One region of the Actinocorallia aurea genome, then DNA from elsewhere that is predicted to be linked to it. Evidence: riboswitches for the same ligand, from Rfam matches in the RefSeq annotation. Region 1 holds a riboswitch; the other holds the start of a gene.
The links. Region 1 has a riboswitch for cyclic di-AMP ahead of ACYVOM_RS34810 (CHAP domain-containing protein). Riboswitches for the same ligand answer to the same signal wherever they lie in the genome.
Positions count from the first base shown of each region.

Region 2: it holds a riboswitch for cyclic di-AMP, as region 1 does, so the genes downstream of both, ACYVOM_RS04045 (C40 family peptidase) here and ACYVOM_RS34810 (CHAP domain-containing protein) in region 1, are expected to answer to the same signal.

Region 1 is NZ_BAAGPQ010000032.1:8,123-15,051, reverse strand. It holds gene ACYVOM_RS34820 (C40 family peptidase) at 1-617, shown strand, start outside; cyclic di-AMP (ydaO/yuaA leader) riboswitch at 1,075-1,276, shown strand; gene ACYVOM_RS34815 (C40 family peptidase) at 1,323-1,841, shown strand; cyclic di-AMP (ydaO/yuaA leader) riboswitch at 1,945-2,098, shown strand; gene ACYVOM_RS34810 (CHAP domain-containing protein) at 2,110-2,922, shown strand; gene ACYVOM_RS34805 (hypothetical protein) at 3,000-4,187, shown strand; gene ACYVOM_RS34800 (glycosyltransferase family 4 protein) at 4,263-5,387, shown strand; gene ACYVOM_RS34795 (hypothetical protein) at 5,600-5,755, opposite strand; gene ACYVOM_RS34790 (AMP-dependent synthetase/ligase) at 5,856-6,929, opposite strand, start outside.
Region 2 is NZ_BAAGPQ010000002.1:822,467-829,395, forward strand. It holds gene ACYVOM_RS04025 (FHA domain-containing protein) at 1-1,109, shown strand, start outside; gene ACYVOM_RS04030 (hypothetical protein) at 1,246-2,256, shown strand; gene ACYVOM_RS04035 (Uma2 family endonuclease) at 2,319-2,996, opposite strand; gene typA (translational GTPase TypA) at 3,138-4,988, opposite strand; cyclic di-AMP (ydaO/yuaA leader) riboswitch at 5,182-5,324, shown strand; gene ACYVOM_RS04045 (C40 family peptidase) at 5,329-6,234, shown strand; gene ACYVOM_RS04050 ((deoxy)nucleoside triphosphate pyrophosphohydrolase) at 6,244-6,657, opposite strand; gene ACYVOM_RS04055 (SEC-C domain-containing protein) at 6,683-6,929, opposite strand, start outside.

The DNA of each region.
Region 1 (6,929 bases):
TGTCGATCTTCTCCCACGTGAGCAACCAGCGCGGCGACAAGATCAAGGACTTCCTCGCCTCCACGCAGCGGATGGAGCGCGAGAAGGGCAACGCCCAGGACGCCTTCGACAAGGTCAACGCCAAGGTCAAGGACATCAAGGACCAGAAGGCGGTGATCGACAAGGCCATCAAGAAGCAGCAGGACCTCGTCGAGAGCCTCGGCGGCGACACCACCACGAGCGGCCCCGTCGGCGGCACCTACACCGGCCCCGCCAGCGGCCCCGCCCGCACCGCCCTGGACTACGCCTACGCCCAGCTCGGCAAGCCCTACATCTACGGCGGCACCGGCCCCACGGGCTACGACTGCTCCGGTCTGACCTCCAAGTCGTGGGCCGCCGCCGGAGTGGCGATCCCCCGCACCGCCGCCTCGCAGTACAACTACACCGCGAGCAAGCGGGTCTCCCGCGAGAACCTCCAGCCGGGCGACCTGATCTTCTTCAGCGGCCTCGGCCACGTCGGCATGTACGTCGGCGGCGGCAAGATGATCCACGCGCCCCGCACGGGCAAGAACGTGGAGATCGTCTCCATTACCTCCGGCTACTACTACGACCGCTTCGTCGGCGGCGGCCGGCCGTAGCCCGAGCCGTCCAGGCGGCCCCGCGCAACACCACGGCAACACCCCGGAAACGCCCGATATGGCCTGTTTCTCGGGTCCCGGAAGGCTCACCGGTCCGGTGAGACCTGTGTCACCCTCGGGCAAAAGCCCGCTTCACCAGGGCATACCTGGGCGTGGTCATCTTTGCGGGCCATTTGCCTTTCGCTGTTTCTTTGGTACCTTCGAGTTGAAGGCGGCGTTATCCGAACGTTGCCGACCGGTGGCCTCACCCAGCGGCCACCCGTGGTACACCCGCCGACCAGCCTGATCCGAGAGCCGGTGTCTAGGACGACACCCGCGCCGCGCAGTGAAGCGTAGGACAGAGCGATCTGAGCCCTTTTGAAGGGCGTCGGCGTCACCGACAACCCAACCCGCAGTCGCGCGGTCGTGCGGCGGTATCCCAATCCGCCCTCCCGGGCCCCATCACGCCCGGAGACCGCGACGGCTAACGCCGAGTCCGCGTACGCGCGGAGCCGGGGACCCAACCCGCAGGCACCCCGAACCACCCCCAAAGGGTTCGAGCCATGCCCGCGGCGGGGTTAATCGGCCGGGCCGCTCCATCAAGCGGCAGGCCGTAGGGCACTTCTCCACTTCCGCCCGCACCCGACAGCTAACCCGGTAGGCGTCAGGAAGAAGGAGATTCCCCTGTCTCGCACCCTTGGCACTCGCCTGCCCTCGAACCGGCGTGTGCGGCTGGCCTCCGGCCTGCTCGCCACCTCGGTCCTCGTCCCGGGAGCCCTCATAGCGGTTCCCGCGCAGGCCGCCGCGGCCGAAACGACGGCCACGACGCAGAAGGCCACCAAGAAGAAAAAGAAGGCCTGGTCCGAGCGCAAGAAGACCGCGCAGAAGGCCCTGGCCTGGGCGAAGAGGAAGAAGGGCAAGCCGTACGTCTACGGCGCGGCGGGCCCGAACTCCTTCGACTGCTCCGGTCTCGTGGGCTACGTCTACCGCAAGGCGGGCGTGAAGCTACCGAGGACGACCACGTCGATCTACGCGCACTTCAAGCGGAAGATCAAGTGGAAGGACCTCTACCCGGGAGACCTCGTCTTCTTCTACGGAGGCCGCAGCCACGTCGGCATCATCTCCAAGGTGTCCGGCAACAAGGTGTGGATGATCCACTCTCCCCGCACCGGTGACCACGTCCGTCAGGTACTGCTCGACAGCTACCGCAAGAAGAACTTCAACGGAGCCGTGCGCCCCTACTAGGCGTGCGGACCCACGGCGGAGGTTCCCGCAAGACCCTCCGGGATCTCCGCCGCGCACCTCATTCAGTCAATGCACGCGGGATTGGCCCCCAGAAGTCATGGGGGCCGTCCTCCCGCCGAGTCCGCGCCCAGCGCGGAGCCGGGGACCCACTCGCCGATCAGCGATCGGCACGGGGTGAATCGGTGGCTCGCCACCGTAGGGCTATTCCAGGCCCGAATCCGTCAGCTAACCCGGTAGGCGGCATGGAAACAGGAGTTGAAGCAAAGCTATGTCCGGTCGTCACGCCAAGCAGACTGCCCTGACCCTCAAGCTCGCCGGTGGCGTCATCGCCGCAAGCCTCCTCGGTGGCACCTTCGGTGCCGCGGCCCACGCCAACACCGTGGAAGAGAACACCAAGACCAACGCCGAGATCACCGCGTCCGCGCTGAACCTCGCCGGCCTCGGCGCCGTCAACAAGGGCGGCCTGTCGGCCATCCAGGTCAAGCTGGACGGCAAGACCAAGGCCCACTCCAGCACCGCTTCCGAGGACGCCTCCGCCGACGCCTCCTCCGACGAGGCCAAGCGCGACACCGAGGAGAAGCAGGCCATCGCGGGCGTCACCGCCGAGGAGTTCGTCGCCGAGGCCAAGTCCCAGGTGGGCCAGGCCGAGGACTCCAGCGGCGAGACCAAGTTCAGCGAGTGGTACTCCAAGACCGACCGCGCCGCCGAGACCGTCGAGCGCGACGGCGGCAGCCGCGCCGGCTACCTGGACGCCGAATGGTGCAACATGTTCGTCTCCTGGGTCGCCGAGCAGACCGGCATGGAGGACACCGTCGGACAGGACGCCTGGACCGTCGCGCACGCGAAGTGGTTCAAGGAGGAAGGCCGCTGGGGCACCACCCCGAAGGCGGGCGCCATCGTCTTCTTCAACTGGAGCGGTGAGAAGGGCCTCGACGACATCCAGCACGTCGGCATCGTCGACCACGTCGACGACGACGGCACCATCCACACCGTCGAGGGCAACACCGGCAACGAGGTCCAGCAGAAGGTCCGCTCCGCCGACCAGATCGTCGGCTACGGCTACCCGGACTACAAGAGCTGACGGACCGGCCACTGACGCCGATCAGCGCGAAGGCCCCGGAGCCTCGGAATCCGGGCGCGGTCATAGGATCGCTGCCCATGGAGTCCGACGCCCCGGGGCCTTCCCATGTCCGCAGCCGCCGCGCGGTGCTGCGCGCGGGGGCGCTGGCGGGCGCGGGGCTGCTCGCGGGCTGCCGCGCCGCGCAGACCCCCGCCCCCGCCGCGACGGGCCCGGCGCCCGAGGCGGTGAAGTCCCTGCTCGCAGCCCGTGCCGCGGCGGTCCCGGCCAAGGACAAGGCGGCGTTCCTGGCCACCGTGGATCCTGCCGAACCGGGGTTCCTCGCCCGTCAGGAGGAGCTGTTCGACGTGCTCGCCGGGCTGCCCCTGGCCGTCTGGCGGGAGGACCTGGAGTCCTTCGACGGGAGCCTCGCGACGCTCCGGACCTCCCACTCCTACCAGGGCTTCGACACCGCCCAGGCGGTGCGCACCGCCTACCTGCGGGTGGGCCCGTCCGGGATCACCGGGGACGGCGGCGACGGGCACGCCGACGATCCGCAGATCTGGTCGCGCGGGCGGGTCCGGGCCGTTCAGGGCGAGTCCTGCCTCGTGGTGGGGGAGGGGCCGCTCGACCAGGTGGCGGCCGGGCTCGACCGGGCCGCCCCCGCGGTCACCGCGGTCGTCGGGAAGGGCTGGGCGCGCAGGGCGATCGCGCTGGTGCCGGTCGACGGCGAGCACGCCCGCGTCCTCGCCGGCGACCGCGACCTCGCCGAGATCGCCGCGCTGGCCGCGGCCCCGCCGAACGCCGACGGCAGCACGCCGCCGGCCCGCATCCTGGTCTCGCCCGAAGCCTGGCCCCGCCTCAGCGCGCTGGGCCGCAGGGTCGTCCTCACCCACGAGCTCACCCACATCGCGGCCGACGCCGCCTCCGACACCACCACGCCGCTGTGGCTGGTCGAGGGGTTCGCGGACTACGTCGGATACCTGGGCGCCGGGGCCACGGACCGGGAGGCGGCCGTGGAGCTGGCACGCGAGGTGGAAGCCGGAGACCTGCCCAGCGCGCTCCCCGGCAAGGACGCCTTCGGCGGCTCCTCGCCCCGGCTCAGCCAGGCATACCAGGAGTCCTGGCTAGCCTGCCGCATGATCGCCGAGACCTACGGGCAGGCCAAGCTCGTCGCCCTCTACCGCGCCGCCCGGGACCGCCCGGAGAAGGAGGCCCTGCGCGACGTGCTCGGCACCGCCGACATCGTCCCCGCCTGGCGCGACTACCTGACGGCCCGCCTCGGCTGACCGTGCCGGACCCGCCGCCGGGCGGTACGGGCGGTTCCGCGGCATCGCGGGGTTGCTGGCATTGTGGGGGCTGCGATGAAGAGTCTCATAGTGACCAACGACTTCCCGCCCCGGGCGGGCGGTATCCAGCAGTTCGTCCACCAGCTCGCGCTGCGCAGGCCCGAGGGCTCGGTGGTGGTCTACGCCCCCCGGTGGAAGGGCGACCGCGCGTTCGACGCGGCGCAGCCGTTCCCGATCGTGCGCCACCCCACGTCGCTGATGCTGCCGGAGCCGTCGGTGCTGCGGCGTGCCCGCGACATCGCGCGCGCCGAGGGCTGCGACTCGGTGGTGTTCGGGGCCGCCGCTCCGCTCGGCCTCCTCGCGCCCGCGCTGCGCCGGACGGGGATAGGCCGGGCCGTCGGGATCACGCACGGCCACGAGGCCGCGTGGGCGCAGCTGCCCGCCGCGCGGAGCCTGCTGCGCAGGATCGGCGACGGCCTCGACGTGCTCACCTACCTCGGCGACTACACCCGGTCCCGCATGTCCGAGGCCCTGTCGCCGCAGGCCGCCGCCCGGCTGACGCGGCTGGCCCCGGGCGTCGACGAGACGGTCTTCCGGGCCGGGGCGGGCGGCGCGGACGTGCGCAAGCGGCACGGGCTCGACGGCCGCCCGGTGGCGGTGTGCGTGTCGCGGCTGGTGCCCCGCAAGGGCCAGGACACCCTCATCCGGGTCTGGCCCGCGGTCCGCGCCCGGGTGCCGGACGCGGCCCTGCTGCTCGTCGGCGGCGGTCCCCACCGGGCCGAGCTGGAGCGCCTGGTCGACGAGGCGGGGGTGCGCGACTCGGTGGTGTTCACCGGCGCGGTGCCGTGGCGGGAGCTGCCCGCCCACTACGACGCGGGCGACGTCTTCGCGATGCCGTGCCGCACCCGCCGCGGCGGCCTCGACGTCGAGGGCCTCGGCATCGTCTACCTGGAGGCCTCCGCGACAGGCCTCCCCGTCGTGGCCGGCGACTCCGGCGGCGCTCCCGACGCAGTCCTGAAGGGCGAGACCGGCCTAGTGGCCCCCGGCCGTTCCCCCGGCGCGGTCGCCGACGCGGTCGCGACCCTCCTGTCCGACCCCGAAAAGGCCCGCGCCATGGGCCAGCGAGGCCGCACCTGGGTAGAGCGCGAATGGACCTGGTCCCGCCAGTCCGAAAGATTCAGCGCCATCCTGGACACCTGACCAAAAGACCAGTTCACACCCGCCAGAAGCCAGCTAAAACCCACCAAAAAAGCAGTTTCCACGCCCGCCCAAAGGCGGCGCCCCCGAACGGTTCCCGGGAGCGCCGCCAGGCGCGGCCACCCACGATCGAAACACCCACGAACAGGCCCGGAGGCCGGCAGCCCAGGGATCTCAAGCGCCCGATCACCGCGACGCCGAAGGCGGCGCCAATATCAACGCCCCTGGCCGCGGCGCAACGGGAGGGACTTCTTGGCCGTGCCGTGCCTTCCGGTCTTGGCCTGGGCTTGTTGGCGGGCCTTGTTGCGGGCGGAGCGGCGGCGGTCGTTCTGGGTGCCCTCTTCGATCTCATTGCGTGATAGCCGGGCCATCGCTGGTCAACCCCCTCTACGGACGGTCACAGAAACCATCCATCGGTTGACAATCAGTATTTAGGGGGTTGAACCAGGACGGAACCGGTGAAAGGTAGATCTACCGGTAGATCTCCTCGATCACCGGGGCGAAGGCGCTGACGACCAGGTGGCGCTTCACCTTGAGCGACGGGGTCAGGTAGTCGTTCTCCACCGTGAAGTCCTCGTCGAGGATCTTGAACTTCTTGATCTGCTCGGCGTGCGAGACCGAGAGGTTCGCCGACTCGACCGCCTTGGCGATCTCCGCGATGACCTTGGGCTCCTCGGCCAGCTCCGCGATCGACTTGCCGGCCAGTCCGTTGGCGGCCTGCCACGGCTCGACCGCCTCGGGGTCGAGGGTCACCAGGGCCGCGACGAACCGCTGGCCCTCGCCGACCACCAGGCACTGGCTGACCAGCGGGTGCGCCCGGACGCGGTCCTCCAGCGGGGCCGGGGCGACGTTCTTGCCGCCCGCGGTCACCAGGATCTCCTTCTTGCGCCCGGTGATCGACAGGAAGCCGTCGGAGTCGAGCGCGCCGAGGTCGCCGGTGTGGAACCAGCCGTCCTCGATCGCGTCCTTGGTGGCCTGCTCGTTGTTCCAGTAGCCGGCCAGGACGCCGATGCCTCGGGCGAGCACCTCGCCGTCCTCGCCGATCCGGATCGACGTGCCGGGCACGGGCCGCCCGACCGAGCCGATCTTGAGGTGGCGCGGGGTGTTCACCGACAGGGGCGCGGTGGTCTCGGTGAGGCCGTAGCCCTCCAGGATGGTGATCCCGACGCCGCGGAAGAAATGGCCGAGCCGCTCGCCGAGGGCCGCGCCGCCCGACACCGCGTGGGTGACGTTGCCGCCGACCGCCTCGCGGAGCTTGCCGTAGACGAGCTTGTCGAAGACCGTGTGCTTGACCTTGAGGCCGAAGCCGGGGCCGCCCGGGGCGTCCAGCGCCTTGCTGTAGGCGATGGAGGTCTCGGCGGCCTTGGCGAAGATCTTGCCCTTGCCGCCGGCGATCGCCTTCTGCTCGGCGCCGTTGTAGACCTTCTCGAACACGCGCGGGACGGCGAGCAGGAAGCTCGGCTTGAAGGAGCCGAGGTCGTCCAGGAGGTGCTTGATGTCGGGGCTGTGGCCGAGCACGACACCGGACTCGATCACCAGGACCTG
Region 2 (6,929 bases), on a different contig from region 1:
AGCCGCAGGGCGGGCAGGACCCTTACGCGCAGCCTCAGCCGGGCTACGGGCAGCAGCCCGGCGGACAGGACCCCTACGGAGCACCCCAGCCGGGCTACGGGCAGCCGCCGGCCGGGCAGGACCCCTACGCGCAGCCCCCGCAGCAGGGCGCGCAGGACCCTTACGGCCAGCCCCAGCCGCAGGGCGGCCAGGATCCGTACGGCCAGCCCCAGCCGCAAGGCGGGCAGGACCCTTACGCACAGCCGCAGCAGCAGGGCGGCTACGGGCAGCAGCAGCCGCAGCCGGGCTACGCCCAGGGCGGGCAGGACCCTTACGCGCAGCCCCAGCCGGGCTACGGGCAGCAGCCCGGCGGACAGGACCCCTACGGAGCACCCCAGCCGGGCTACGGGCAGCCGCCGGCCGGGCAGGACCCCTACGCGCAGCCCCAACAGGGCTACGGACAGCAGCAGCCGGGGGGATACGGCCAGCCGCAAGGCGGCCAGGATCCTTACGGGCAGCCGCAACCGGGCTACGGCCAGCCGCCGGCGGGGCAGGACCCCTACGGAGCGCCCCAGCCTGGCTACGGCCAGCCGCAGCCAGGCGGATACGGCCAGCCGCAGGACCCGTACGGCCAGCGGCGCGGCCCCTTGGACCCGCCGCCCGCCAGGGACGGCACCCTCGTCCCGCCGGAGCACCGGCAGCAGGGCGTTCCCGGCGGCGACAGCACCGCGGCCATGTGCCCGCACTGCGAGAGCGTGCTGGTCAACCCGGCCGCGACCCAGTGCAACGTCTGCCTGAAGCCGCTGCGGCCGGGCGGAGGCGGCCCGACCCTGCGGCTCGCCTTCCCGACGGGCGAGTTGAAGGTCACCATGGGCCAGCAGCTCATCCTCGGCCGCGACGCGGGCCAGTCCCCCGCCGCGTCCACCTTCACCCAGTACGACAACGTCTCGCGCAAGCACGCCACGGTCTGGCTCGACCCGTCCGGCGTCGCCAAGGTGCGGGACGAGCGCTCCACCAACGGCACGTTCGTCAACGGCGAACGGCTGTCCCCGGGCGTCGAGGCGTTCCTCCAGGACGGCGACTCGCTGCGCCTGGCCGCGGACGTCACCGGCACCGTGCACCTGGCCTGACGCGAAGGAGGCGGGCCGGCCGCGGCCGGCCCGCCCTCCCGCAAAGATCGCGGACCCATAACCGGTTGTTCGTATCCATCAAAACGTCACACGCCTTTTGTACGATCACGCCATCGTGAGCGGAGGCGATTTCCCAGTGCGTCGCAGCATCCTCACAGCCCTGGCCGTCATGGTCGCGGTGCTGTCCCCCATCCAGGCCTCGGCCCGTGCCGAGGACCCCCCTTTGACGTCGGCCAAGGTCACCCTCACCGCCGACGCCAGGACCGTCGCCAAGGGCACCCCGGTGACCCTCAGCGGCACGGTCCAGGGCAAGGCCCTCGACGGCGCGTTCCTGCCCCTGGCCGATCGCGAGGTGACCATCGAGGACGGCGGCGACGAGCAGCTCACCGCCACCACGGACGCCAAGGGCGCCTTCAGCAAGGTCGTCACCCCACAGGCGACCACCGGCTGGGCGGCGTCCGTCACGGTCGACGGCGAGAAGTACAACAGCAACCTGGTGGTCGTGAAGGTCCTGGCCAAGGCGCTGCTGTTCGACTTCGAGATCACGCACGACGCGCGCCGGCAGGTCACCGCCTCAGCCCGCTTCAAGCTCCCCTCGGGCCCTGCCGCGGACGACGGGAACGCGGTCCAACTGCAGTTCTCCGCCGACGGCAAGGAGACCTGGCGCACCGTGCGGACACTGCGTCCCGACCATGAGGACCGCGTGTCCGCGTCCTTCCGGCAGGAGACGCCGGGCTGGTGGCGGATCTACTTCCCCGGCACCAAGGAGTACGCCCCGGCCTCCACCAGGGTCATCAAGGCCTGGCGGTGGTCGACCTCCGTCACCGGGCTCAAGGCGTCCCCGCGCAAGCTCAAGGTCGGCAAGAAGATCACCATGACGGGCACGCTCCGGCGCTTCACCGCGAAGAGCAGGAAGAAGGCGGTCCCCTTCGCCGGCCAGAAGGTCGCCGTCATCTTCAAGTGCCGCAAGGGCGACACCTGGTACACCGCGGTCACCGGCAAGACGTCCAAGAAGGGCACCTTCACCCTGAAGCCCAAGACCTGGTGCGACGCCAACTACCAGGTCGTCTTCGACGGCTCCGGCGACACCTTCCGCGCCTACTCCAAGTCCATCAAGATCGACACCACCGGCAAGCCCCTGCTGTAGCGCCCGCGCACGAAAGCCCGCTCCGAGGTCGCGGAGCGGGCTCACGGCCTGTCTTCCCGGCCTCAGTCCCGAGGCAGGTCTCCCGCCGTCCACGGCAACCACTCGTCCGTGGGCAGGGTGACGCCGAAGTGCTCGGGGAGCGTCACCGGCTTGCCGAAGTCCCAGGACTCCTCTTCGAGGTAGGCCCCGGTGGACGAGTCCGGCACCGAGTAGAGCATGGTCCTGGCCACGTTCGGGTCCCGGTCAACGACCAGGTAGTAGGGCACCTCGGCGCGGGCGTAGCCCGCCCACTTCGACCGCTGCGCGGCACCCGCACGCACCCTGCGGTCCCGCGCCGCGTTGGAGGGCGAGGTCACCTCGACCGCCATCTCGATCTGGTCGGCCACCAGAAGCCGCACACCCGAGTGCAGCGCCTCGTCGTAAACCTGCGCGTCCATGACGACGAGGTCCAGGATGTACCCTTCGCCGACTCCGACGAGGTCCACCCCTCCTCCGGACTGCCACTTCCAGGGCAATTCGCCGTCGACCCCCCGGGCTACGCTGAAGAAGTGGGCGATGGTACCCACGATGTGGTTGTGCCCGAACCCCGGTGCACGCGACAAGACGATCTCCCCACCGATGATCTCGACTCGGAAGTCCTCGGGAAGGTGGAGGTAGTTCTCCAACTCCCCTCCGACCCAGAGGCTGTACGGGGTGTCGGGCAGCACGAGGGGGTGTTCTTTGAGAACTACTTTCGTCACTTTCTGCGCCTTTCCCTGCACGGTCAGCTCCGGTCTCAGCGTAGGGAACGTCCACCACCAGGGTAGGCGGAATCATGCAGAAGGACCCGGCCTTTTCGCAGGTCAGACCGGGTCCTTCAGGGGTGATTCGGGTGTTTCGCGTCAGGCGCGCTTGGCGCGGGCGGCGGTGCGCTCGCGCTCCTTGGTGTCGAGGATGACCTTGCGGAGCCGGACGGCGGTCGGGGTGATCTCGACGCACTCGTCGTCCCGGATGAACTCCAGGGCGGCTTCCATGGAGAGCTTCTTCGGCGGGACGAGGCGGTCGAACTCCTCGGCCGTGGAAGACCGGATGTTGGTCTTCTGCTTCTCCTTGGTGATGTTGATGCTCATGTCGTCGGCGCGCGAGTTCTCGCCGACGATCATGCCTTCGTAGACCTCCTGGGTGGGGTCGACGAACAGGGTGCCGCGCTCCTGGATGTTGAACATCGAGTAGGTGGTCGCGACGCCCGCGCGGTCGGAGACCAGCGAGCCGGTCGGGCGGGTGCGCAGCTCGCCGAACCAGGGCTCGTACTTCTCGAAGACCTGGTGGGCGATGCCGGTGCCGCGGGTGTCGGTGAGGAACTCGGTGCGGAACCCGATGAGGCCGCGCGCGGGCACCAGGAACTCCATCCGGATCCAGCCGGTGCCGTGGTTGGTCATGTGCTCCATGCGGCCCTTGCGGACGGCCAGGAGCTGCGTGACGGCGCCGAGGTACTCCTCGGGGATGTCGACGGTGAGGCGCTCGACGGGCTCGTGCAGCTTGCCGTCGATCTGCTTGGTGACGACGCGGGGCTTGCCGAGGGTCAGCTCGTAGCCTTCGCGGCGCATGGTCTCGACCAGAATGGCCAGCGCCAGCTCGCCGCGGCCCTGGACCTCCCAGGCGTCGGGGCGCTCGGTCGGCAGGACGCGCAGGGACACGTTGCCGACGAGCTCGCGGTCGAGGCGGTCCTTGACGAGGCGGGCGGTGACCTTGGTGCCCTTCTCGCGGCCCGCCAGCGGGCCGGTGTTGGTGCCGAGCAGCATGGAGATCGCGGGCTCGTCGACGGTGATGAGGGGCAGCGCGCGCGGGTCCTCGGGGTCGGCGAGGGTCTCGCCGATCATGATCTCCTGGATGCCGGCGATCGCGATGATGTCGCCGGGGCCGGCCGACTCGGCGGGCTTGCGCTCCAGCGCCTCGGTCATCATCAGCTCGGAGATCTTGACCCGCTCGACGGTGCCGTCGCCCTTGCACCAGGCGACCTGCTGGCCCTTCTTGATGGTGCCGTTATAGACGCGGCACAGGGCGATGCGGCCGAGGTAGCTGGACGCGTCCAGGTTGGTGACCTGCGCCTGGAAGGGGGCGTCGGGGTCGTAGGACGGAGCCGGGATGGTCTCGCGGATGACGTCGAACAGCGGCTCGAGGTCCTCGTTCTCCGGCATCTCGCCGTTGCCCGGCTTGGTCAGGCTGGCGCGGCCGGCGCGGCCGGAGGCGTAGACGATCGGGAAGTCGATCTGCTCCTCGGTGGCCTCGAGGTCCATGAACAGCTCGTAGACCTCGTCGATGACCTCGGCGATCCGGGCGTCGGGCCGGTCGACCTTGTTGATGACGAGGATCACCGGCATCTTGGCGGCCAGCGCCTTGCGCAGCACGAACCGGGTCTGCGGCAGCGGGCCCTCGGAGGCGTCCACGAGCAGCACGACGCCGTCGACCATGGACAGGCCGCGCTCGACCTCGCCGCCGAAGTCGGCGTGGCCGGGGGTGTCGATGATGTTCAGCAGAAGGTCACCGTGGCGCACCGCGGTGTTCTTCGCCAGGATCGTGATGCCCTTCTCGCGCTCGAGGTCATTGGAGTCCATGACCCGGTCGTCGACGGACTGGTTGTCGCGGAAGGCGCCGGACTGCCAGAGCATGGCGTCGACCAGCGTGGTCTTTCCGTGGTCGACGTGGGCGACGATGGCGACGTTGCGCAGGTCGTCACGGGTGGCGATGGGCATGAAGGCACGCTCGGTTTCGTGTCGGATTCGCCGCGTGGAAGAAGATCGGATGCCTCACGAGCCGGCGGCGGCAGAAAGCTGTACTCCACGATTCTAGTGGGTTCCGGCCGGTGCCTCGCGGGCCGCCCTTCCCGGCCGCGGCCTTGACTGCCGCTTTTAGCGCTATTTGTCACGATTTGACGTCTTTCGTAGGCTTCGGCGCGTGCCGAGTCCCCGCGCCCCGCGGGGAGCCGGGGACCCATGTGTTTCCCCCGGGGTGAATCCGCTCCCCCAGCGGTAGGGCGTCCTCCAGCCCGAACCCGTCAGCTAACCCGGTAGGCCGCCGAGAGGAGAGACCCCCATGAAGGGTGCCCGATTCACCCTGGCCGCCGCGGTGCTCGCCGGTGCCACGGCGCCGCTGCTGCTCGCGCCGGCCGCCCAGGCCGCGCCGACCCCGCAGGGCCCCGGCGCCGACACCCTGCAGAAGCGCCTGGACGGCCTCGAAGGCCACGTCCGGCGGCTCGACAAGGAACTGGCCGCCGAGCAGAAGGCCGTGCTCACCGCCCAGAACGCGGCGTTCGCGGCGGCGGCCGAGGCCGACCTGCGCACTGCCGAGCACCAGGACCTCGCCGACCAGGTCGCGGCGGAGCCGCCGCCCGTCAACCTGCTCCAGGCCGCGTTCCTGCGGATCACCGGCTCGCCCGCCGACGAGCTGAAGGAGCGCAGGGACGCCGCGGCCCGCGTCGCGGCCGACGCCGCCGGGGCCGCCGAGACCGCGCGGGCCCGCCTCCAGCAGACCGTCGACAGGGTCGAGGCGACCCGGGGCGAGCGCGCGACGACGACCGCGCGGATCACCACGGTCAAGGCCGACCTGCGCGACGCCTACACCTACCAGGGCGTCACCGTGTGGGGCGGCGACACCGCCGCCGTCGCCACCCGCGCCGCCCTCGACCAGCTCGGCGACCCGTACGTCTGGGCCGCCGCGGGACCCGACTCCTTCGACTGCTCAGGGCTCGTCATCTGGGCTTACGCGCAGGCAGGGAGGCCCGGACTGCCGCACTTCACCGGCGCACTCTACGACCAGGGCACGAAGATCTCGAAGTCGCAGCTCAGGCCCGGCGACCTCGTGTTCTTCAACCCGAGCCGCAGCCATGTCGGCATCTACATCGGCGCAGGCAAGTTCGTGCAGGCGCCCTCGTCCGGAGATGTAGTGAAGATCACACCCCTGGCCGACCGCAGCGACTTCAACGGAGCCGTGCGGATCTAGGCGGAGGCGTCAGGCGCGATCGGTCTCGCGCAGCAGGAGCGGGCGGACGGCGTCGACCACCGGGAGGTCGCCGGGCAACCAGGCGACGTCGTCCAGCTCGTCCGGCGCCAGCCAGCGGAGCGCCGAGTGCTCCAGCGCCACCGGACGGCCCGCGATCAACCGCGCCGTCCACACCCGCAGCACGCCCGCCGCGCCGATCGGCCAGTCGCCCCCGATCCGCGCGACGAGCTTGACCGTCACCGCGAGTTCCTCGCGGCACTCGCGGACCAGCGCCGCCTCGTCGGACTCGCCGGGATCGACCTTCCCGCCGGGCAGCTCCCAGCCGCCTGCCAGGGATGACGGGGCGGCCCGCTGCGCCGCGAGCAGCCTCCCGTTCTCGATGATCGCCGCCCCGACCACGACCTGGGCGCCTCGCTCAGCCAATCGGATCCTCCTCAGCCGGTCGACCTCAGACGGCGGGCCGCCCGCAGCACTTCTTGTACTTGGCCCCCGACCCGCACCAGCACGCGTCGTTGCGTTCCGGCGGCCACGGGATCAGTTCCCCCTCCGGGGTGAAGATGCGCGCGGAGAGATCGGCCCGCATGCCCCGCTCGATCTCCAGCGTGTCCGTCCCCGGGTGGACGAAGCGGGGCCCCGTGGGCAGCCGCTTGCCCGGCACCGTGTGCTCGGTCTGCGGCAGGTACGCCCCGACGACC